3 regions of the Burkholderia sp. JP2-270 genome follow, and region 1 is predicted to be linked to each of the others. Evidence: riboswitches for the same ligand, from Rfam matches in the RefSeq annotation. Region 1 holds a riboswitch; each other region holds the start of a gene.
What was found. A riboswitch is a leader RNA that binds a small molecule or an ion and turns the genes downstream of it on or off. The one in region 1 is predicted to bind cobalamin.

Region 1 (7,311 bases):
TTCCGAGTGCCTGGTTCCAGCGATTCGCGATCGGCGCGAGATGCGGGTAGATCGTCGTACGCAGTTCCGAGACGATCGCGGGCAGCGGATATGCGAAATACTTGTATTCGCCGCGCCCGAATCCGTGTCGCGCCATCACGATGCGTGAACGATAGAGCGCATCCCGCGGATAGAGCGATACGAGCGCATCGCACTCGCTTGCCGAGATCAGGCCCGGCACGCGCGCGCATCCGTAGCGATCGAGTTCGGCATCGACGGCCGTCCAGTCGACCGTGTCGGCGCGTTGCGCGATGTCCAGCGATTCGACGGCAGGTTGCAGATCGGCGATGTTCACGGGCGTACCTCGTTCGTCAGCAGTGTGGCGCCGTGCGGTCGCTCGGAATGCTCAGGAAACGTCGCGCGCACAGTCGAGTCCACGAAGAAAGTTGATGAACCCAGTCTAGCGACTTCCGTGCGCCGGCGCGCTCCAGATCTTGCGCTCCAATTCGGAAAAGGAAGAGAGGAAAGCTCGCGATGTGGCATGGACGCACCGAATGCGTCCACGTCGGAGCGAAGAAGCGAGGGTCGAATCTCCAACAGCAGGCGGCCGGCTTCCGCCGGCCACCCGCCCCGTCCCCGATCAGGCCAGCAACCGGAACAACCAGTAGAGTCCGCCCGCAAGTGCGATAGACGCCGGCAGCGTCAGCACCCACGCGAGTACGAGGCTGCGCACCGTGCTCCATTGCAACCCGGACCCGTTCGCCGCCATCGTGCCCGCGACGCCCGACGACAGCACGTGTGTCGTCGAAACCGGTAGCCCGTACACGTCGGCGGCGCCGATCGTCAGCATCGCGACGAGTTCGGCCGACGCGCCCTGACCGTACGTCAAATGCTGCTTGCCGATTTTCTCGCCGACGGTCACGACGATCCGCTTCCAGCCGACCATCGTGCCGAGGCCCAGTGCGATCGCAACGGCGACCTTCACCCACGTCGGAATGAACTTGGTCGCGTGATCGAGTTGCTTGCGATAGTTGTCGATCGCGAGCTTGTCGTCGGCGGCGAACGCGGGCTGGCCCGACTTCTCGATCAGGCGAATTGCTTCGGATACCAGATACATCGTGTTGCGCACGTTGTCGACGTCGCGCTGCGGCACGGCTGCCATCGAGCCCGACGCGCCGACCGCAGTCGCGAGCGACGTCGACAACTGCTGTACGGCCGGCAGCACGGCGGGCGTCAGCTCGCGACGCTGCACGTAGTGCTCGACGTCGGCGCGCGGGTTCGCGGACGGCGCGACGCCGCTCGTGTATTTCCCGAACGTCGCGGCGGCCTGGTTCGCGACCGCAACGAAGGTCTGCGATTCGGCGGGCGTAACGGCCTTGTTCAGCGCATACGCGGTCGGCACCGTGCCGATCAGGATCAGCATGATGAGGCCCATTCCTTTCTGCCCGTCGTTCGAACCGTGCGCGAACGACACGCCCGTGCAGGTGAGGATCAGCAGGCAGCGAATCCAGAACGGCGGCGGCTGGTCCTTCGGCGGCTCCTTGTACAGCTCGGGAATCCGCACGATGGCCTTCAGCACGAGCAGCAGCAGCGACGCGCACAGGAAACCGACGATCGGCGAGAGCAGCAGCGACTTGCCGACGCCGAGCGCCTGGCCCCAGTCGACGCCGCTCGTGCCCGACGGCCCGTGCATCAACTGGTTCATCAGCCCGACGCCGATGATCGAGCCGATCAGCGTATGCGAGCTCGACGAAGGCAACCCGAAATACCAGGTCGCGAGGTTCCAGACGATTGCGGCGATCAGCAGCGCGAACACCATCGCGAAGCCCGCGCCGCTGCCGACCTGCAGGATCAGTTCGACAGGCAACAACTGCAGGATGCCGAACGCGACGGCGCCGCTCGAAACCATCACGCCGAGGAAGTTCCACATGCCGGACCAGATCACCGCGACGTTCGGTGTCAGCGAGTGCGTATAGATCACGGTGGCGACCGCGTTCGCGGTGTCGTGGAAACCGTTGACGAATTCGAAGCCGAGCGCGATCAGCAGCGCGGCGCCGAGCATCAGGTACGGGAACAGCGATCCTTCGCGGACTGGCGACAGATCGTCGATCAGGTGCGTGGCGATATAGACGGCGCCGATCGCGAGCACCAGCAGGAAGAAGGCATAGCCGACCTGCCGGTTGCGCTCGACGGAGCCGCGATTGTTCGCGGCGGACGAAGCAGGTTGATTCATGACGGCATCTCGTGAGGGAACCGCGTCCGATCCTAGCTGCGGCCAGCAGTCAGTTTGATGACAATCGGGATGACGAACGGTATGTCTTACGGCGACGTAAGGTGAATGTCGGCGCGCGACCGAGATGCGACACGTCGGCCCGTATCGCGGCCCAGATAGTGAACACGACACGGCAGGGACTTACGCATCGGTGTCGCGCCGATCGTCGTTCGTCATCAATGCCCAGCCGTGCGGTGATGCAACGAAGGTCATGCACGACAGCGGCGCGACGTCGATGCGGGTTGCAGCGTCGGGATTCATCCGCAGTACGTGTGCGACGGCCGCGCGAACGATCGCCGCGTGGGTGACCGCGACGATGTCGCGGCCAGGCGGCAGCGCGTTCAACCATGCGCCGACGCGGCGAGCGGCGGCTTCGAACGACTCTCCGCGATGCGGTGACGCGGATGGATCGGCGATCCATGCACCCAGTTCGTCCGGCAGGTCGCGTGCGAGGTCGTGCAGCCGCTTGCCGCGCCAGTTTCCGTAGTCGATGTCGCGCAGCGCGTCATCGACGTCGGCATGCAGCCCGAGCGCATCGGCGGTCTGCCGCGCGCAGCGTGCGGGGCTGCACAGCACGAGCGAGCCGGCGACGCCTGCCCACCGGTCGCGCAGCGCAGCGGCGTTCGCGAGCCCGTGAGCGTCGAGCGGATCGTCGTCGGGAAACGCGCCGGTGCGCATTGCCCGGGTCGATGCGTGTGCGATCAGGCGCAGCGAGGCATGCATGTTGATGTCGGTTTTCGAAAGGGGCCGGGGCGGTTGTGCGGTCGTCCGCAGACCTTCACTTCAATACGCGGACGTTCGCGCGTACAATTCGCCCGATACGAAACGCGGAAGCCGGTGCAATCCCGGCGCGGTCGCGCCACTGTAACCGGGGAATCCCGATCCCGGAAGCCAGACCTGCCTTCGTACCCATCCAACATTTGTCGGGGCGCGATTCCCCTGAGGTGCATCCATGAGCGAAGCAGTGCTGAAGCCGGTTGCCGTGCCGGCACCCATCCCCGTCCGTGAACTGTTGCCGTGGGCCGTGTTCGTCGGCCTGATCCTGCTGCTCGCACTCTATTTCGTCGGCGCGGAACAAGGCGCGACGTCGCTCGTGCCGGGCATGTACGTGCATGAATTCGTCCACGACGGCCGCCATCTGCTCGGCTTTCCCTGCCACTGACGCGGAGTACACGATGGTCGGAAAGCTGCTCATGCGCGGGATGCTCTCAGGCATCGCCGCGGGCCTCCTCACGTTCGGTTTCGCGAAAATCGTCGGCGAACCGCAAGTCGATCAGGCGATTTCCTTTGAAGAAAAGCTCGAGGCCGCCAAAGGCGACGTGCCGGAGCACGAGCACGAACTGGTCAGCCGCGACACGCAGGCCGGCCTCGGCCTGTTGACGGGTGTCGTGACCTACGGCGCGGCATTCGGCGGGCTGTTCTCGCTGGTCTTTGCGTATGCATACGGGCGAGGCGGCCGTCTCCCGGCACGGCCGCTGGCCGCGTGGCTTGCGCTGGCGGCGTTCGTCGCGCTCGTGATCGTGCCGAACATCAAGTACCCGGCCAATCCGCCGTCGGTCGGCGATCCCGACACGATCGGCTATCGCACGGGCCTGTTCTTCCTGATGATCGCGATCTCGATTGCGACGATGGCGTTCTCGGTCAGCGTGCGCCGCCATCTGCTGGCGAAGCTCGGCCAATGGAATGCGTCGATCGTCGCGGGGCTCGTGTTCATCGCGATCATCGCGGCCGTGCAGGTCGGGCTGCCGTCGATCGACGAAGTGCCGGCCGCGTTCCCGGCCGCCGTGCTGTGGAAGTTCCGCGTCGCGGCCATCGGCATGCAGGCGATCATGTGGACGACGATCGGCCTGCTGTTCGGCGCATGGGTAGAGCGCGGCGAACGCATCGGCATGCGCGCCGCCTGACACGTATCGCGACGGGGCACGCCTAGCGCAGCATGCGCGGCGCGTTCCACGTCGATTCGCGCGCAAGCGCGACGAACGCGGCCAGATAGTCGATCGATGCATCTGCTTCGCGGATGCCGAGGAAGATCTGCTTCGCGATCCCCTGCTTGCCGAGCTTGACCGGCACGACCGGCATCCGGTCCGCGTATTCGTCGGCGAGCCATCTCGGCAGCGCGGCCATGCCGCGCCCGCTCGCGACCATCTGCAGCATGATGTCGGTCGTCTCGATCGACTTGTGCCGCCTCGGCACGATGCCGGCCGGCGTCAGGAACTGGTTGTAGATGTCGAGCCGGTCGGTTTCGACCGGGTACGTGATCAGGATCTCGTCGGTCAGTTGCTCGGGAGTCACGTAGTCGGCGTTCGCGAACCGGTGTGAGTCGGCGACCACCAGCACCTGCTCGTAGTCGAACACGGGATCGAAGCGCAGGCCCGGCTTGTTCAGCGGATCGGGCGTGACGAGCACGTCGATGTCATAGCCAAACAGCGCACCGATGCCGCCGAACTGGAAGCGCTGCTTCACGTCCACGTCGACGTCGGGCCAGCGCGACAGATACGGCGACACGACCTTCAGCAGCCACTGGTAGCACGGGTGGCACTCCATCCCGATGCGCAGCGTGCCGCGCTCGCCCTTCGCGTACTGCCTCATCCGCTCCTCGGCGAGCTCGAACTGCGGCAGCAGCCGGTTCGCGAGCTTCAGCAGATAGTGCCCGCCCTGCGTGAGCCGCAGGCCGCGTCCTTCCCGATCCCAGATCGGCGTGCCGAGCTGCTGCTCGATTTTCCGGACGGTGTGGCTGAGCGCCGATTGCGTGAGATGCAACGCATTGGCGGCCGCGGTCAGCGAGCCCTGGCGCTCGACTTCACGAATGACGACGAGATGGAATCGTTCCAGCATGGATATCGCTTATCTAACAGATGCATGAACAAATTTAATGGATGAATGAAATAATGCCATTTTATTTCATGGTTTGAAATCCCTATCATGGCTGCCGGATCTTCTATTTCATCTGGACGGCAGCTTCATGGTCAGGACACACAACCTCGGTTTTCCGCGCATCGGCGCGAAGCGCGAACTCAAGTTCGGTCTCGAACGCTACTGGAAGGGCGAATCGTCGCGCGACGAGCTGAAGGCGCTTGGCGCCGGGCTGCGCCAGCGCCATTGGCACGACCAGCGCGATCTCGATCTCGCGCCGATCGGCGATTTCGCGTTCTACGACCAGGTGCTCGACATGAGCTTCACGCTCGGCAACCTGCCCAAGCGCGTGCAGGGCTTCCACGGCGACGTGCTCGACAACTATTTCCGCGTTGCGCGCGGCCGTTCGGCGCAGTCGGCGCAAGAGCATGCGGCGTGCTGCGGTGGCGTCGCGGCCGGTGAAATGACGAAATGGTTCGACACGAACTACCACTACATCGTGCCGGAATTCCACGCGGACACGAACTTCTCGCTCGACCCGTCGCGCCTGCTGCAGCAACTGGCCGAGGCGAACGCGCAGGGCGTGAATGCCAAGCCGGTGATCATCGGCCCCGTCACGTACCTGTGGCTCGGCAAGGAGAAGGACGATTCCGACCGTCTCGCGCTGCTGCCGAAGCTGCTGCCCGTGTACGGCGCGCTGCTCGATACGCTGACCGCGCAGGGAGTCGAATGGGTGCAGATCGACGAACCGATTCTCGTCACCGAACTCGACGCCGAATGGCGGCAGGCATTTCGCACCGCGTATGCGGCACTGGAGACGCGCCGCATCAAGCTGCTGCTTGCCACGTACTTTGGCCAGCTTCAGGACAACCTGACGCTCGCGAGCTCGCTGCCGGTCGACGGCCTGCATGTCGACGCGATCAATGCACGCGACGAAATCGACGCTCTGGTGCGCGAGCTGCCCGCCGAGCGCGTGCTGTCGGTTGGCGCGATCAACGGCCGCAACATCTGGAAGACAGACCTGAGCGCGACGCTCGACTGGCTCGAACCGCTCGCGAAGCAACTGGGCGATCGCCTGTGGCTCGCGCCGTCGTGCTCGCTGCTGCACGTGCCGGTCGATCTCGCGAGCGAGGAGAAGCTCGACGCGGAGATCCGTTCGTGGCTCGCGTTCGCGCTGCAGAAGCTCGACGAGCTGAAGGTGCTCGCGACCGCGCTGAACGAAGGCCGCGACAAGGTGGCCGATGCGCTTGCCGCGAACGCCGCCGTGATCGACTCGCGCCGCCGCTCGCCGCGCGTGAACAACCCGGCGGTGAAGGCCGCGATCGCGCGCATCGACGCGCAGCTCGGCAAGCGCGTGAGTCCGTATACGCAGCGCGCACCGAAGCAGTCGGCGCGGCTGAACCTGCCGGCCTTCCCGACGACGACGATCGGCTCGTTCCCGCAGACCGCCGAAATCCGCCAGGCGCGCAGCCAGTTCAAGGCAGGTGCGCTGGATGAAGCCGGCTATCGCATGGCAATGAAGGCTGAAATCGAACGCAGCGTCCGCGAACAGGAGTCGCTCGAGCTCGACGTGCTCGTGCACGGAGAAGCCGAGCGCAACGACATGGTCGAATACTTCGGCGAGCAGCTCGACGGCTACGCGTTCAGCCAGTTCGGCTGGGTGCAGTCGTACGGTTCGCGCTGCGTGAAGCCGCCGATCCTGTTCGGCGACATCAGCCGCCCGAAGGCGATGACGGTCGAATGGATCACGTATGCGCAGTCGCTGACGAACAAGCCGATGAAGGGCATGCTGACCGGCCCCGTGACGATCCTGAACTGGTCGTTCGTGCGCGACGACCAGCCGCGCTCGGTGTCGTGCTACCAGCTCGCGCTCGCGATCCGCGACGAAGTGCTCGATCTCGAGAAGGCCGGCGTGCGCGTGATCCAGATCGACGAGGCCGCGCTGCGCGAAGGGCTGCCGCTGCGCCGCGCGCAATGGAGCGAGTACCTGAAGTGGGCGGTCGAGTCATTCCGCATCACCGCGAACGGCGTGCGGGACGAAACGCAGATCCACACGCACATGTGCTATTCGGAGTTCAACGACATCATCGCGTCGATCGCCGACATGGACGCGGACGTGATCACGATCGAGACGTCGCGCTCGGACATGGAACTGCTCGACGCGTTCGACAGCTTCAGGTATCCGAACGAGATCGGGCCGGGCGTGT
Region 2 (7,311 bases), on a different replicon from region 1:
GTGCAGGGTGTCGGCTACCTGATCGCCGGGTTGTTCCCGTTCGCGGCCGGCGTCGTGCGCGAGCATCTCGCGGACCTAACGCCCGCGTGGGTGGCGATGGCGTGCCTGTGCGTCGTGCTGTTCGCGCTGGCGGCGGGTTTTGCGCCGCGGCTCGCGCGGCGTGTTGCGAGTGCATAGGCGGTTGGCTGCGCGTCAGTTCATCGTGTCGCGCTCCGCGAGAAACCGCCGACAAGCGCGTTCGGACCGGCACCGCGCCGCACTCCGGCCGGCGCAAGCGTGATCAGCCCGCGCTTGCGTACAGCGTCGAATCCGCGAACCCTTCGGCGTCGAGCACGCGCCCGATCAGGATCAGCGCGGTGCGCTCGATCTGCGTGCCCTGCACCTTGCCGACGATGTCGGCCAGCGTGCCGGTCACGCGCTCCTCGTCGGGCCAGCTTGCGCGATAGATCACCGCGACCGGGCAATCCGCGCCGTAATGCGGCAGCACTTCGTCGACGATGCGCGCGAGATGGCGCACGCCGAGATGGATCGCGAGCGTCGCGCGGTGCGCGGCGAGCGCGCCGAGCGCCTCGCCTTCCGGCATCGTCGTCTTGCCCGCGAAGCGCGTGAGGATCACCGTCTGCGCAATGCCGGGCAGCGTCAGCTCGACGCCGAGCGTCGCCGCGCACGCGGCCGTGGCCGTCACGCCCGGCACGATTTCGTACGGAATCCCGAGCGCCTTCAGCCGGCGGATCTGCTCGCCGATCGCGCCGTACAGCGACGGATCGCCCGAATGCACGCGCGCGACGTCCTGCCCTTTCGCATGCGCGGCGGCGAGCAGCGCGACGATCGCGTCGAGGTCGAGCTCGGCCGTATTGACGACCTGCTCCGCGCGATGGCCGTCGAGCACGGCCGGCGGCACCAGCGAGCCCGCATACAGGATCACCGGGCAGGTGCGCACGAGGCGCTGGCCCTTCACCGTGATCAGCTCCGGGTCGCCGGGGCCCGCGCCGATGAAATACACCGTCATCGAAAAATCTCCGTCAATTCGTTGGATGATCGGCCGCGCGGCGTCACGCGCGCGCGGCCGGATCGAGCGCGTCGAGCAGCGCGGCGGCCGAGTCGAACGTGCGGTCGGCGTCGGGCAGCGGCGGCCGGCGCAGCATCACGACCGGCAGCCGGCGTTCGCGCGCGACGTCGAGCTTGGCCTCGGTGGCCGCACCGCCGCTGTTCTTGCTGACGACGACGTCGATCCCCATCAGCGCGAACAGCGCGCGCTCGCCATCGAGCGTGAACGGCCCGCGCGCGGCGACGATCTGCGCGCGCGCGTTGCCGGGATGCGCGTCGAGGCAGCGCACGAGCCAGAACTGGTGCGGCGGAATCGCGTCGAGATGCGCGAGCGGTTCGCGGCCGAGCGTGAAAAGCGGCCGCTTGAACGGCGCGAGCGCGGCCTCGATGCCGGCCCAGTCGTCGACCATCCGCCAGTCGTCGCCGGGTTGCGGCGCCCATGGCGCGCGTCGCAGCGCCCACAGCGGCACGCCCGCGTCGCGCGTCGCGGCAGCGGCGTTCGCGCTGATTCGTGCGGCATACGGATGCGTCGCGTCGATCACGAGGCCGATGCCGGCGCTGCGCAGATACGCGGCCAAGCCGGCAGCGCCGCCGAAACCGCCGACGCGCACGTCGCAGCGCAGGTCGTCGGGCACCTTGCCGAGGCCGGCCAGGCTATATACGTGGTGCGGGCCGAGTGCGCGCGCGATTTTCAGCGCATCGCCGGTGCCGCCGAGCAGCAGGATGCGCGCGCTCATCGCGCCTGCCCGACGAAGCGGCCCTGCCGGTCGATCGCGAACATCTCGACGGCGACCGATGGCGGCACGATATCGCGCGCGACGCGCAGCGCCTGCGCGCAGACGAGATCGCCGAGCGGCACACCGGCGGCCAGCGCGAGCTTCAGTGCTTCCTGGCTCGTGTTCGCGGCGCGCATCGCCGCCTGCAGCGCATCGCTCGCGCCGGCCTCGGCCGCCCACTGCGCGAGCAGCGGCAGGTCGATGCTCGAATGGCGGCTGTGCAGGTCGAGGTGGCCGGCCGCGAGCTTGCTGAGCTTGCCGAAGCCGCCGCACATCGACAGCCGCGCGACCGGCGCGCGCCGCAGATGCTTGAGCACCGCGCCCGCGAAATCGCCCATCTCGACCAGCGCCATGTCGGGCAGGTGGTAGTGCGCGCGCATCGCGTCCTCGCTCGTATTGCCCGTGCACGCGGCGATATGCTGGATGCCGTTCGCACGCGCGACGTCGATGCCCTGGTGGATCGACGCGATATAGGCCGAGCACGAGAACGGCCGCACGATGCCGGTCGTGCCGAGAATCGACAACCCGCCGACGATACCGAGACGCGGGTTCATCGTCTTCAGCGCGAGCGCTTCGCCGCCTTCGACGCCGATCGTCACGTCGAAGCCGCCCGCGTAGCCATGCTCGGCTGCCAGCGCTTCGAGGTGCGTCGTCATCATCCGGCGCGGCACCGGGTTGATCGCCGGTTCGCCGACCGCCAGCGTCAGCCCCGCACGCGTGACCGTGCCGACGCCCGGCCCCGCGTGAAAACGCACGCCGGGCGCCGCCGCGAGCGCGACGCGCGCGAAGATCAGCGCGCCGTGCGTGACGTCCGGATCGTCGCCGGCATCCTTGATCGTGCCGGCTTCGGCGCCGTCGGCCGTGATCCGGCAGAACTCGAGCCGCATCATCACGCGCTGCCCCTTCGGCAGCACGATCTCGACCGCATCGTCCGCGTGGCCCGCGAGCAGCAGGCGCGCGGCCGCGAGCGACGTCGCGGTCGCGCAGCTGCCGGTCGTATAACCGAAGCGCAGCGGCGCGTGATGTTCGGGGGTTTCGTCGCGCATCACGCGTCCGTCGGGTTCGTCGGTTCGGCCGTGGCGGCCGCGTCGGGCTTGCGCACCTCGTACAGCGTGACAGGCAACGGCTGCCGCCACGTGTCGAAGCGGCCGAGCGGTTCGGCATGCGCGAGCGACACGCGCGTGAGCGTGCCGCCGTGCGCATCGCGCCACGCGGCGAGCGCCATCTCGCCCTGCAGCGTGACCGCGTTCGCGACCAGCCGGCCGCCGGGCTTCAGCGACGACCAGCACGCGTCGAGTACGCCAGGCGCCGTCGCACCGCCGCCGATGAAAATCGCGTCCGGCGCGGCGAGTCCGGCGAGCGCATCGGGCGCGCGCCCCGCGACGAGCTGCAGGCCCGGCACGCCGAGCGCGTCACGGTTGTGCTCGATGTAGCGCTGCCGCTCCGCATGCGCTTCGATCGCGATCGCCTGGCATGACGGATGCGCGCGCATCCATTCGATGCCGATCGAACCGCTGCCGGCGCCGACGTCCCACAGCAGCTCGCCGGGTGCGGGCGCGAGGCGCCCGAGCGTCATCGCGCGCAGGTCGCGTTTGGTCAGCTGGCCGTCGTGGCGGTATGCATCGTCTGGCAGGCCGGGCGTGAGCGCGCGGCGCGGCGCGTCGGGGCCGGCCTGGCAGTCGAGCGCGACGAGATTGAGCGCGGCCGTTTCGTCGACGTTCCAGTCCTGCGCAAGGCCGTCGACACGCCGCTCGAGCGGGCCGCCCAGATGTTCGAATACGCTGATGCGCGTCGGCCCGAAGCCGCGCGCGGCGAGTTCGGCCGCGACGGCGGCCGGCGTGCGGCCGTCGGCACTCAGCACGAACAGGCGCCGGCCCGGCAGCAGGTGGCGCGCGAGCGTCGCGAGCGGACGCCCGACGAGCGATACCGCGCCGATGTCCTGCAGCGCCCAGCCGAGGCGCGCGGCCGCAAGCGACAGCGACGACGGCGCGGGCAGCACGCGCCATTCGTCGGGGGAAAGCCGGCGCGCGAGCGTCGCGCCGACGCCGAACAGCATCGGGTCGCCGCTCGCGAGCACGCAGACGGGCGACGGGCGGCGCGCAAGCACGCCCGCGACGTCGAACGGCGACGGCCACGTTTCGCGCGCGGCCGGCAGCCGCGCGGGCAGCATGTCGAGATGCCGCTGCGCGCCGACGACGAGCGTCGCGTCGAGCAGCGCGCGCCGCGCGCTGCGTCCGAGCCCCGCGTAACCGTCGTCGCCGATGCCCACTACCGTCAGCCACGCCGTCATGCACCCTTCCCCATCGTTCGATTCCATCGTGTCGCCGCGCGGCCGAAAAAGGGCCGGCGCAGCCGTCCGCATTGCGAAAGACGGCATGGTACCGTGTTCCATCCCGCGTTTCACCTGCCGACCCGCCGGCGCCGGGCCAACCTCCGCTTCGTCCGCCGAGAACGGCTTTCCGGTCGCGAACCGCGGTCGAAATCGGGTATCCTACGGCCGTTCGTTCGCCGGTGCCCTTCGGGGCCGAAGAGGGAACACAGGGCGCGCCGCGCGCCGCTGTGGCTGCCCCCGCAACTGTAGACAGCGAGCCGATCTCCCCCCTCACGCCACTGGTTCGACCGGGAAGGCCGGGAGCCGGCGCCGACCTGTCAGCCAGGAGACCTGCCGGCCAGAAAGTGCGTGCGTGCCAGTCGGCGTCGGGCGGGGTGTACCGATGCGTTGGCGCGCGGCGCGACACTGTTCCGATACCCCGTTGAGTTCCGCCCCCGATTCGATTCCTGCGTCGCCCGTCGTGCGCCCGTCGGCCTGCCCGGGGCTCGTGCGCGTCGTCGCGGCTGCCGACGGCGGGCTGTGCCGGATCAAGCTGCCGGGCGGCCGGCTCGATGCGCGCCAGGCGCGCGCGATCGCCGCCGCCGCGCGCGCATACGGCTCCGGCGCGATCGACGCGACCAATCGCGCAAATCTCCAGCTACGCGGCATTCGCGACGGCGGGGCCGACGCGCTGACGCGCGCGTTGCTCGACGCGGGGCTCGGCCCGCGCGCCGTTGCCACCGCAGACTCGACCGCCGATGCGGCCGCGCTGGCCGCGAGCGACGACGTCCGCAACGTGATGCTCAGCCCGCTCGCCGGGCATGACCCCGCCGCGCTCGTCGACAGCCGCGCGCTCGTCGTTCCGCTGCTCGACATGCTGGCAAGCGAACCGCGCCGCGGCGAGCTGTCGCCGAAATTCTCGATCCAGCTTGACGGCGGCGAATCGATCGCGGCGCTCGATCATCCGCACGACATCTGGCTCGCCGCATGGCGCCGCGACGACGGCGCGGTGCGCATCGCGGCCGGGCTGGCCGGCTGCCCGCCGGTCGCGCACGACGATCCGCCTGCTTCGGTCGATGTGTCGCCCGACCAGAGCGTCGCGCTCGTGCGCGCACTGCTGCTCGCGTTCCTCGATCTCGCGCCGGCCGACGTCACGCGGATGCGTGCGCTGCTCTCGACGTGCGGCGAACGCGCGTTGCTCGAACATGCGCGGCACTACCTGCCCTTCCCGCTCACGGCCGATCCAGCGCTCGCCGGCTGGCAGCGCATGCGATCCGATTCCGCACTGCGTTTCGGTGCGCGTCCGTCGCTCGACGCGGCGCGCTGCAGCGTCGGCGCGCAATTCGCGCTCGGGCGGCTCGACGCGACGCAACTGGAACGGCTCGCCGCATTGGCCGAAACCGACGGCGACGGCACGCTGTCGATGACGCCGTGGCAAGGCATGTTCATCCACGGCGTGTCGCATGCACGCGCACCGGCCACGCTCGATGCGCTCGCAACGCTCGGCTTCGTCTGCGCATCGTCGGACCCGCTTGCGACGCTCGTCGCGTGCACCGGCAGCGCGGGCTGCGCGAAAGCGCACGCCGACACGAAACGCGACGCGCTCGCGCTCGCCGCACGCATCGGCCATCCGGTCGACGTGCACCTGACCGGCTGCGAGCGCCACTGCGCGCTGCCGCATCCCGCGGCGCACACGCTGGTCGCGGTGGCGCCCGCGCACTACGACCTCTACCGGCGCGACGCCGCCGCGGGCCTCGGCGCCCCGCTCGCGCGCCATCTGACGATTGACCAGGCCGCGGCCCGACTGACGGACGCGCGGCATAGCCAGGACACCACCGATGCTTGACTACATTCGCGACGGGCAGGAAATCTACCGCCAGTCGTTCGCGACGATCCGCGCCGAGGCCGACCTGTCGCAGGTTCCTCCCGACCTCGAGAAACTCGCGGTGCGCGTGATTCACGCGTGCGGGATGGTCGACGTCGTCTACGACCTGCGCTTCTCGGCCGGCGCCGGCACCGCGGGCCGTACGGCGCTCGCGGCCGGCGCGCCGATCCTGTGCGACGCGAAGATGGTTGCCGAAGGCATCACGCGCGCACGGCTGCCGGCCGGCAACCCCGTGATCTGTACGCTCGGCGAGCCGGAGGTGCCCGACCTCGCGCGCCATCTCGGCAACACGCGCTCGGCTGCCGCGCTCGAACTGTGGCGCCCGCATCTGGCGGGCAGCATCGTCGTGATCGGCAACGCGCCGACCGCGCTGTTCCACCTGCTCGACATGATCGACGCCGGCGCGCCGCGCCCCGCGCTGATCCTCGGGTTCCCGGTCGGCTTCATCGGCGCGGCCGAATCGAAGGCGATGCTCGACGCCGACAGCCGCGGCGTACCGTACGTCGCGCTGCTCGGCCGGCGCGGCGGCAGCGCAATGGCGGCCGCCGCGGTCAACGCGCTCGCGACGGAGGTCGAATGACGACCGCGCGCGGACGCCTGTTCGGGGTCGGCGTCGGCCCCGGCGACCCCGAACTGATGACGATCAAGGCGCTGCGCGTGCTGCAGGCCGCGCCCGTGGTCGCCTATTTCGTCGCGAAGGGCAAGAAAGGCAATGCGTACGGCATCGTCGAAGCGCACCTGCTCGACACGCAGACGCAACTGCCGCTCGTCTATCCGGTGACGACCGAAGCGCTGCCGCCGCCGCTTTGCTACGAGACGGTGATCGCCGACTTCTACGATACGGCCGCCGAAATCGTCGCGGCGCACCTCGACGCGGGCCGCGACGTCGCGGTGATCTGCGAAGGCGACCCGTTCTTCTACGGCTCGTACATGTACCTGCACGACCGCCTCGCACCGCGCTACGACACCGAGGTCATCCCGGGCGTGTGCGCGATGCTCGGCGGCACGGCCGTGCTCGGCCAGCCGCTCGTCTATCGCAACCAGAGCCTGTCGGTGCTGTCGGGCGTGCTGCCCGAACACGAGCTGCGCGCGCGGCTCGCGCAGGCCGACGCGGCCGTGGTGATGAAGCTCGGCCGCAATTTCGACAAGGTGCGGCGCGTGCTCGACGAACTCGGGCTCGCGAAGCGTGCGCTGTACGTCGAGCGCGCGACGATGGCGAGCCAGCGCATCGTGCCGCTCGACGAAGTCGACCCGATGGCGTCGCCGTACTTCTCGCTGCTCGTCGTGCCGGG
Region 3 (7,311 bases), on a different replicon from region 1:
CGCATAGTCGTTCTCGCCGCGCGAGCGCGACGGCTGGATGCCGACGAACACGTTGCCCGCGCGCCAGCCTGCGATCGTGAAACGCCCGTGGCGCAGCGTCGGGTCGGCTTCGGGCGGCCCCCAGCGCTCGTTCAGCGCGGCGCGCACGGCCGCCGGCAGCCGCGCGAAATGCGCGACGTAGTCGGCCAGCGCGAAGCTCTGGAACGCCGGGCGCAGCGCATGCACGGCCGCGTCGTTGGTCACGCCTTCGGTAAGCCGCGCGATCAGCGCATCGCCGTCGGGCGGCAGGTCGGCCACCGCGTAGCCCGCATCGCGCAGCGCCGCGAGCACGCGCAGCGCGGACGCCGGCGTGTCGAGCCCCACGCCGTTGCCGATCCGCCCTTCGCTTTGCGGATAGTTCGCGAGGATCAGCGCGATGCGCTTGCTCGCGTTGTCGAGCGTGCGCAGCCGGCACCAGCCGCGCGCGAGCGCCGCGACGAACGCGATCCGCTCCGCATCCGGCTGGTAGCGCACGACGTCGACCTCGGTGTGCGGGCAGCGATAGGCGAGCCCCTTGAAGCTCACCGCGCGCGTGACGATGCGCCCGTCGACCTCGGGCAGCGCGATGTGCATCGCGATGTCGCGCGCATGCAGGCCCTGGTTGTCGGCCACCCATGCGTCGCGATTGCCGCCGGACAGGATCACCTGCAGCACCGGCGCGTCGCCGGCGAGCACGTCCGGCTCGGCGGCATCGATCGCGCCGGCCGCGAACGCGGTCGTGTTCAGCACGAGCGCCACGCCGTGCATGTCGCAGAGCTGCGTGATGACCTCGCGGCTCACCGCGTCCTTCAGCGACGTCACCGCGATCGGCAGCGGGTTCAGCCCTTCCTGAACGAGTGCGTCGGCCAGCGCGTCGAACACGGCCGTGTTCGCGGCCTGCCAGTGCGCGCGATAGAACAGGATCGCGACGACCGGCGCGCCGGGCGTCCAGCGCGGCCGCCAGTCGTCGACGCTCGCGCGGTCGCGCGCCGGGTGATACAGCGCGGCGGCCGGCAGCGGACGCGGCGGCTCGGGTTCGTCGCCGAAGCCGAGCGTATGGAAGGCGATGCTGCGCAGCAGTGCTTCGGCGTTGTGCACGCCGCCTTCGCGCAGGTAGCGCCACCACAGCCGGCACAGGTCGGGGGCGACCGTGCTCTTCGCGACGAGGTTCGGGTCTTCCTGCAGGTCGCCCGAGAACATCGCGAGCTGCTGAGCACGCTTCGACGCGAGCGACACGGCCTGCTCGATCCCGTACGGCCAGTATGCTTCGCCGCCGAGATGATCGATCACGACCGTCTTCGCATGACGCAGCACGTCGTCGACATAGAAATCGACGGACGCCGGCTGCCGCAGGAACGTGACGTTCGCGAGCCGCACGCTCGGGAAGCCGGCCGGCAATTGCGGCACGACGCTCGCGAGCAGCGACAGCGTCGTGTCGGCCGAACTCAGGATCACGATGTCGGCCGGTTGCTGGTCGATCCGGACGACGCCCTGCGTATCGTCGACGAAGCCGCCCGGCGTGGTGCGCAGCAGATGCATCGTGCGTTACGCCTGTTGCGGTTCGGCCGCGCACGCGGCGTCGAACGCGCGTTGCAGCGCGGCCGCGTCGAGATCCTCGCCGATCAGCACGAAACGGCTCGCGCGCGTTTCGCCGTCCTGCCAGCGGCGGTCGAAATAGCTGTCGAAGCGGCGGCCGACACCCTGGATCACGAGCCGCATCGGCGCGCCGGGCAGCGCGGCGAAGCCCTTCGCGCGGTAGATCGTGTGTGCTTCGACGACGCGCTGCAGCGCGGCGATCGTCGCTTCGCGCGAGCCCGCGTCGCCCGACACGACCACCGAATCGAAATCGTCGTGATGGTGATCGTGATCGCCGTCGTCGGCCGAGCCGTGATGGTCGTGGCGCAGGTGGATCGTTTCTTCCGACGCCGATTCGAGCCCGAGCAGCATCGCGAGGTCGAGCTCGCCGCGCGTCGCGCGCACGATCTTCACCTGCGGCGGGATCTCTTCGCGGATCGCGGTTTCGATCTGCGCGAACTGCGCGTCGCCGACGAGATCGGCCTTGTTCACGATCACGAGATCGGCGGACGACAGCTGGTCGGCGAACAGTTCGTGCAGCGGCGATTCGTGGTCGAGGTTCGGGTCCGCACGGCGCTGCGCGTCGACTGCCTGCGGGTTTTCCGCGAACTGGCCGCTCGCGGCAGCCGGCCCGTCGACGACGGTCACGACCGCATCCACCGTGAAGCTGTTGCGGATCGTCGGCCAGTTGAACGCCTGCACGAGCGGCTTCGGCAGCGCGAGCCCCGACGTCTCGATCAGCACGTGGTCGATGTCAGCGCGGCGCTCGACGAGCGCTTCCATCACCGGATAGAACTCTTCCTGCACGGTGCAGCACAGGCAGCCGTTCGCGAGTTCGTAAAGCTGGCCCGACGCTTCGTCCTGCGCGTCGTCGCAGCCGATGCCGCAGCCCTTGAGGATTTCGCCGTCGATGCCGAGCTCGCCGAATTCGTTGACGATCACCGCGATGCGGCGGCCTTCGGCGTGCTGCAGGATGTGGCGCATCAGCGTCGTCTTGCCGCTGCCGAGAAAGCCCGTGACGATCGTGACGGGCAGCTTGCGTAGAGTCATGGAATATCCAGGGTCGTAAGGGGGAGTCAGGCCGAGATCGTCACGTCGATCTCGTCGTAGCGCTTTAACCGGTAGATCAGGGCCGACACGAGCCAGCATGCGAGGAACAGGCCGATCACGACGTAGCCGAGCATGCCGAAGTGCGACGCCACCATCGACGCGAAGCCCCACACGGGGCCCTGCAGCGACAGCTTGTCCGCGAGCAGCGCGAGCACCTCGATGCCGCCGATCAGCGCGGCGACCAGCACCGACACGAAGGTGATCGTCATGTTGTAGTAGATCTTGCGGATCGGCCGCACGTACGCCCAGCGATACGCGCCCATCATCAGGATGCCGTCGGTCGTGTCGACCAGCGTCATGCCGGCGGTGAACAGCATCGGCAGCGCCATCACGGACCAGAACGACAGGCCGCCCTGCACCTGCGCCGCCGAGATGCCGAACAGCGCGATCTCGGTCGCCGTGTCGAAGCCGAAGCCGAACAGGAACCCGACCGGATACAGGTGCCAGCTGCGCGACACGAGCCGGAACAGCGGACGGAACAGGCGCGCGAGCACGCCGCGCTGGTTCAGCAGCAGGTCGAGATCGGCGTCGACGATCGGCTCGCCGCGCCGTGCGGCGCGAAACGTCCGGTAGACGGAAATCAGGATCAGCAGGTTCGCGATCGCGAGCACCAGCAGGAAGAACGCCGACACGCTCGTGCTGATCACGCCGCCCCACGCTTTCATGCTCTCGAAGCGCGCGAGCGACGCGGCCGTGAGCGCGACCACGACCGACATCACGATCACGACCGTCGAGTGGCCGAGCGAGAAGAACAGGCCCGCGCCGAGCGGGCTGCGGCCCTCCTGCATCAGCTTGCGCGTGACGTTGTCGATGGCCGTGATGTGGTCGGCGTCGACCGCATGGCGCAGCCCGAACACGTATGCGAGCAGCGCGGTGCCGAGCAGCACGGGCTGACCGTGGAAGGCGGCGAACGCCCAGATCCACGCGCCTGCGTTGAACGCGAGCAGCAGCGCATAGATCGCGACGATCTTGCCGCGCAGCCCGGACGGGCTGTCGTTGAACAGGCGAAACAGCGAATCGAGCATGACGCTCCTTTGCGAACGGTCGACATGAAGAATGCCAACACGGCCGTCGCGGCTCGCCCCGCGCGGTCCGGCCCTTCATCGGGCCGGATCATGCGCGCTCGCACGGGCGGTCGGACGACGGGAATCGGGAAACGCTCGGGTGTCGGGCATGCTGCGGCCGTGGACGATGCGCCGCCTCCCCGCGGCGCTGAACCCCAACGTTTAGGCCGGTATCCGGGCTGACGAACACGCCGCTTCGCCTTCCCGGATGCGCAGGGCATCCAGTGGCGGTCGTCCGCATGCGCGCGGCATGCGGCGAAGCGGCGCTGCATCGCGGCGGGCACGATGCGTTCGCTTACCGTTGCGGGGGCAGCACAGGTTGGCTCGACTGCGACGCAGGCAGGCTCCCTGTTTCCCGTTTAACTGCGTGCGCCGGAGGGCGCGCGCGAGCACCAAAACGCGTGCGAGTGTAGGCGTCGGGGGCGGGAGCGTCAAGGCGGCGCGGCTTTCCGAACGGCGTCTTGCATGGCCGCGGCGCCACGCCGGAGGCCGCTTCCGGCATCGTCGCGGCGGGTTCGCGCGGGCGTACCGCTGTGCTATCGTAGCGCCGCGTTCGGTGCTCGCATGCGCATTCCGCGCATGCAGTTAAACGGGAAACAGGAGGCGGACGACCGCCCGGCCTGTGCTGTCCCCGCAACGGTACGCCGCCCGCGCGACGCGCTTCCCCGCGCACGCGCCCATGCCGCCCACGATGCCACTGCCCGTCAGCCGGGCGGGAAGGCCGCGGCCTGGCAAGCGGCCAGCCCGGATACCGGCCGACGCAAGGGGCGAGCCCGATGCTCGCCGAACGCCCGATCCGCGGGGGACGGATGGGGTGCGCATTCCGCCCGCGTTCGCGCGGGCTTCGCCCGATCCGTCATGCATTGCCTGCTCGCCGGCCGCCGATGTGCCGCCCGCCTTCCCCTTTCCACTGTCTCGACACGGTGCGCGCCGTGCCGCGCGCGATGAGCCGCGCCTGGCTCATCGGCGCGGGCCCCGGCGACGCCGACCTGCTGACGCTCAAGGCCGTGAGCGCGATCGGCGCGGCGGACGTGCTGCTCGTCGACGATCTCGTGAACCCCGACGTGCTGCGCCATGCGCGTGCCGACGCGCACATCGAGCATGTCGGCAAGCGCGGCGGTCATGCGTCGACGCCGCAGGAAGCGATCGTTGCCGCGATGCTCGCGCACCTGCGCGCCGGCCGCAGCGTCGCGCGGCTCAAGGGCGGCGATCCGTTCGTGTTCGGCCGCGGCGGCGAGGAACTGGCCGCGCTCGGTGCGGCCGGTTTCCCGGTCGAGGTCGTGAACGGCATCACCTCGGGCATCGCCGCGCCGGCCGCGCTCGGCATTCCGGTCACGCAGCGCGGCGACGCGCAGGGCGTGATCTTCGTCACGGGCCACGGCGCGGGCGCCGACGAGCCCGACTGGCGCGCGCTTGCGGCCACGCGCATGACGATCGTGATCTATATGGGCATCCGCCGGCTCGACGCGATTGCGGCGGCGCTGCGTGACGGCGGCCTGCCCGGCGATACGCCGTGCGCGGCGATCGAGAACGCGACGCGCCCCGAACAGCGGCATGTGCTCGCGACGCTCGACACCGTCGTCGAACGCGTCGGCGCGACCGGCATCGGTTCGCCGGCGATCGTCGTAATCGGCCGCGTCGCGGCGCTTGCCGACGATCCGTCGGTGCGTGCGGCGCTCGGCGGCAGCGCATGATGCGCGTCGCGCTCGGCGTCGGTTTCCGCGCGGGCGTGACGGCCGCGCAACTCGATGCCGCGATCCGCGCGGCGCTGGCGCTCTACCCGGCCGCCGAACCGGCGCTCGTCGCGACGCTCGCCGACAAGGCGCGTGCCCGCGCGCTGCGCACGCTGTGCGCGCGACGCGGCTGGCCGCTCGTCGCGTTCGACGCGGCGCAACTCGCGAGCCGTCCCGAACTGGCCGCGAGCGGCCCGTCGGACGCCGCGCTCGCGCGCTTCGGCGTCGCGGGCGTGGCCGAGCCGTGCGCGCAGCTCGCGGCACCGCACGGCCGGCTGCTGGGCCCCAAATCCATCCGGAACGGCGTGACGGTCGCACTCGCCGGCCCGCTCTGAACCCTTTCTTTCGCTTTCGACAGGACGATTCCCGATGAAGACCGACTCCGAATCCCATCAGCGGATGGCCGAACGCCGCCGCGCCGGCCACGAGAAGAAGCAGGCCGCCGCCACCCATGAAAAAGGCCTGCTGATCGTCCACACCGGCAACGGCAAGGGCAAGAGCACGGCCGCGTTCGGCATGGCCGTGCGCGTGCTCGGCCACGGCATGCGGCTCGGCGTCGTGCAGTTCATCAAGGGCGCGCTGCACACGTCCGAGCGCGACTTCCTCGGCGCGGTCGCCGAATGCGACTTCGTGACGATGGGCGACGGCTACACATGGAACACGCAGAACCGCGACGCCGACATCGCGACGGCGCGCAAGGGCTGGGACGAGGCGCGCCGGATGATCGAAAGCGGCGACTACCGGATGGTGATACTCGACGAGTTGAACACCGTGCTGAAGTACGAATACCTGCCGCTCGACGAAGTGCTCGCGACGCTCGTCGCACGTCCGGAGTCGGTGCATGTCGTCGTCACCGGGCGGCACGCGCCCGATGCGCTGATCGACGCGGCCGATCTCGTCACCGAAATGCGGCTCGTCAAGCATCCGTACAAGGAGCAAGGCGTGAAGGCGCAGCGCGGCGTGGAGTTCTGAGCGTGCCGGCCTGCCCCGCACTGTTCGTCAGCGCGCCCGCGTCCGGCCAGGGCAAGACGTCGGTGACGGCCGGCCTCGCGCGGCTGCACCGCCGGCTCGGCCGCCGCGTGCGCGTGTTCAAGACCGGGCCCGATTTTCTCGATCCGATGCTGCTCGAACGCGCGAGCGGCGCGAGCGTGCATGCGCTCGACCTCGGGATGGTCGGCGAGGCCGGCTGCCGCGCACTGCTGGCCGATGCCGCGCGCGATGCGGACCTGATCCTGATCGAGGGCGTGATGGGGCTGTTCGACGGCACGCCGAGCAGTGCCGACCTCGCGGCCGCGTTCGGCGTGCCGGTCGTCGCGGTGATTTCCGCGAAGGCGATGGCGCAGACCTTCGCGGCAATCGCGTTCGGGCTCGCGCGGTTCCGGCCGGGGCTGCCGTTTCACGGCGTGCTGGCGAACCGCGTCGGCTCGGCCCGGCATGCGGAATTGCTGCAACAGGCGCTGCCCGCCGACCTGCGCTGGCTCGGCCACGTGCCGGCCGATGCGGGCATCGCGCTGCCGGAGCGGCACCTCGGCCTGCACCAGCCAGCCGACATCGACGACCTCGAGGCGCGGCTCGAGCGCGCGGCCGACGTGCTCGAGCAGACGGCGCTCGCCGAATTGCCGCCTGCCGTCGCGTTCGCGGAACCGGACGTCGCGACGCCGCTGCCGCGTGCGCTCGCCGGCAAGCGGATCGCGGTCGCGCGCGATGCGGCGTTCTCGTTCATCTATCCGGCGAATCTCACGCTGCTCGATGCGCTCGGCGCGCAGTTGCGGTTCTTCTCGCCGCTCGCCGACGAGCCGGTGCCGGGCGAT

Region 2: it holds a riboswitch for cobalamin, as region 1 does, so the genes downstream of both, cobG (precorrin-3B synthase) here and DM992_RS24075 (CbtB-domain containing protein) in region 1, are expected to answer to the same signal.
Region 3: it holds a riboswitch for cobalamin, as region 1 does, so the genes downstream of both, cobA (uroporphyrinogen-III C-methyltransferase) here and DM992_RS24075 (CbtB-domain containing protein) in region 1, are expected to answer to the same signal.

The regions. Positions count from the first base shown of each region.
Region 1 covers NZ_CP029825.1:1,376,467-1,383,777, reverse strand. Annotated here, with positions in the region: gene DM992_RS24090 (2OG-Fe(II) oxygenase) at 1-334, opposite strand, end outside; gene DM992_RS24085 (inorganic phosphate transporter) at 620-2,212, opposite strand; gene DM992_RS24080 (histidine phosphatase family protein) at 2,393-2,980, opposite strand; cobalamin riboswitch at 3,029-3,171, shown strand; gene DM992_RS24075 (CbtB-domain containing protein) at 3,204-3,413, shown strand; gene DM992_RS24070 (CbtA family protein) at 3,427-4,155, shown strand; gene DM992_RS24065 (LysR family transcriptional regulator) at 4,178-5,086, opposite strand; gene metE (5-methyltetrahydropteroyltriglutamate--homocysteine S-methyltransferase) at 5,214-7,311, shown strand, end outside.
Region 2 covers NZ_CP029824.1:2,687,873-2,695,183, forward strand. Annotated here, with positions in the region: gene DM992_RS12725 (MFS transporter) at 1-177, shown strand, start outside; gene cobM (precorrin-4 C(11)-methyltransferase) at 281-1,009, opposite strand; gene DM992_RS12735 (cobalt-precorrin-6A reductase) at 1,053-1,784, opposite strand; gene DM992_RS12740 (cobalt-precorrin-5B (C(1))-methyltransferase) at 1,781-2,869, opposite strand; gene cbiE (precorrin-6y C5,15-methyltransferase (decarboxylating) subunit CbiE) at 2,869-4,113, opposite strand; cobalamin riboswitch at 4,316-4,508, shown strand; gene cobG (precorrin-3B synthase) at 4,616-5,980, shown strand; gene DM992_RS12755 (precorrin-8X methylmutase) at 5,973-6,599, shown strand; gene DM992_RS12760 (precorrin-2 C(20)-methyltransferase) at 6,596-7,311, shown strand, end outside.
Region 3 covers NZ_CP029824.1:2,723,741-2,731,051, forward strand. Annotated here, with positions in the region: gene cobN (cobaltochelatase subunit CobN) at 1-1,557, opposite strand, end outside; gene cobW (cobalamin biosynthesis protein CobW) at 1,564-2,643, opposite strand; gene DM992_RS12895 (HoxN/HupN/NixA family nickel/cobalt transporter) at 2,670-3,728, opposite strand; cobalamin riboswitch at 3,915-4,179, opposite strand; cobalamin riboswitch at 4,305-4,542, shown strand; gene cobA (uroporphyrinogen-III C-methyltransferase) at 4,652-5,461, shown strand; gene DM992_RS12905 (cobalamin biosynthesis protein) at 5,458-5,835, shown strand; gene cobO (cob(I)yrinic acid a,c-diamide adenosyltransferase) at 5,870-6,472, shown strand; gene DM992_RS12915 (cobyrinate a,c-diamide synthase) at 6,475-7,311, shown strand, end outside.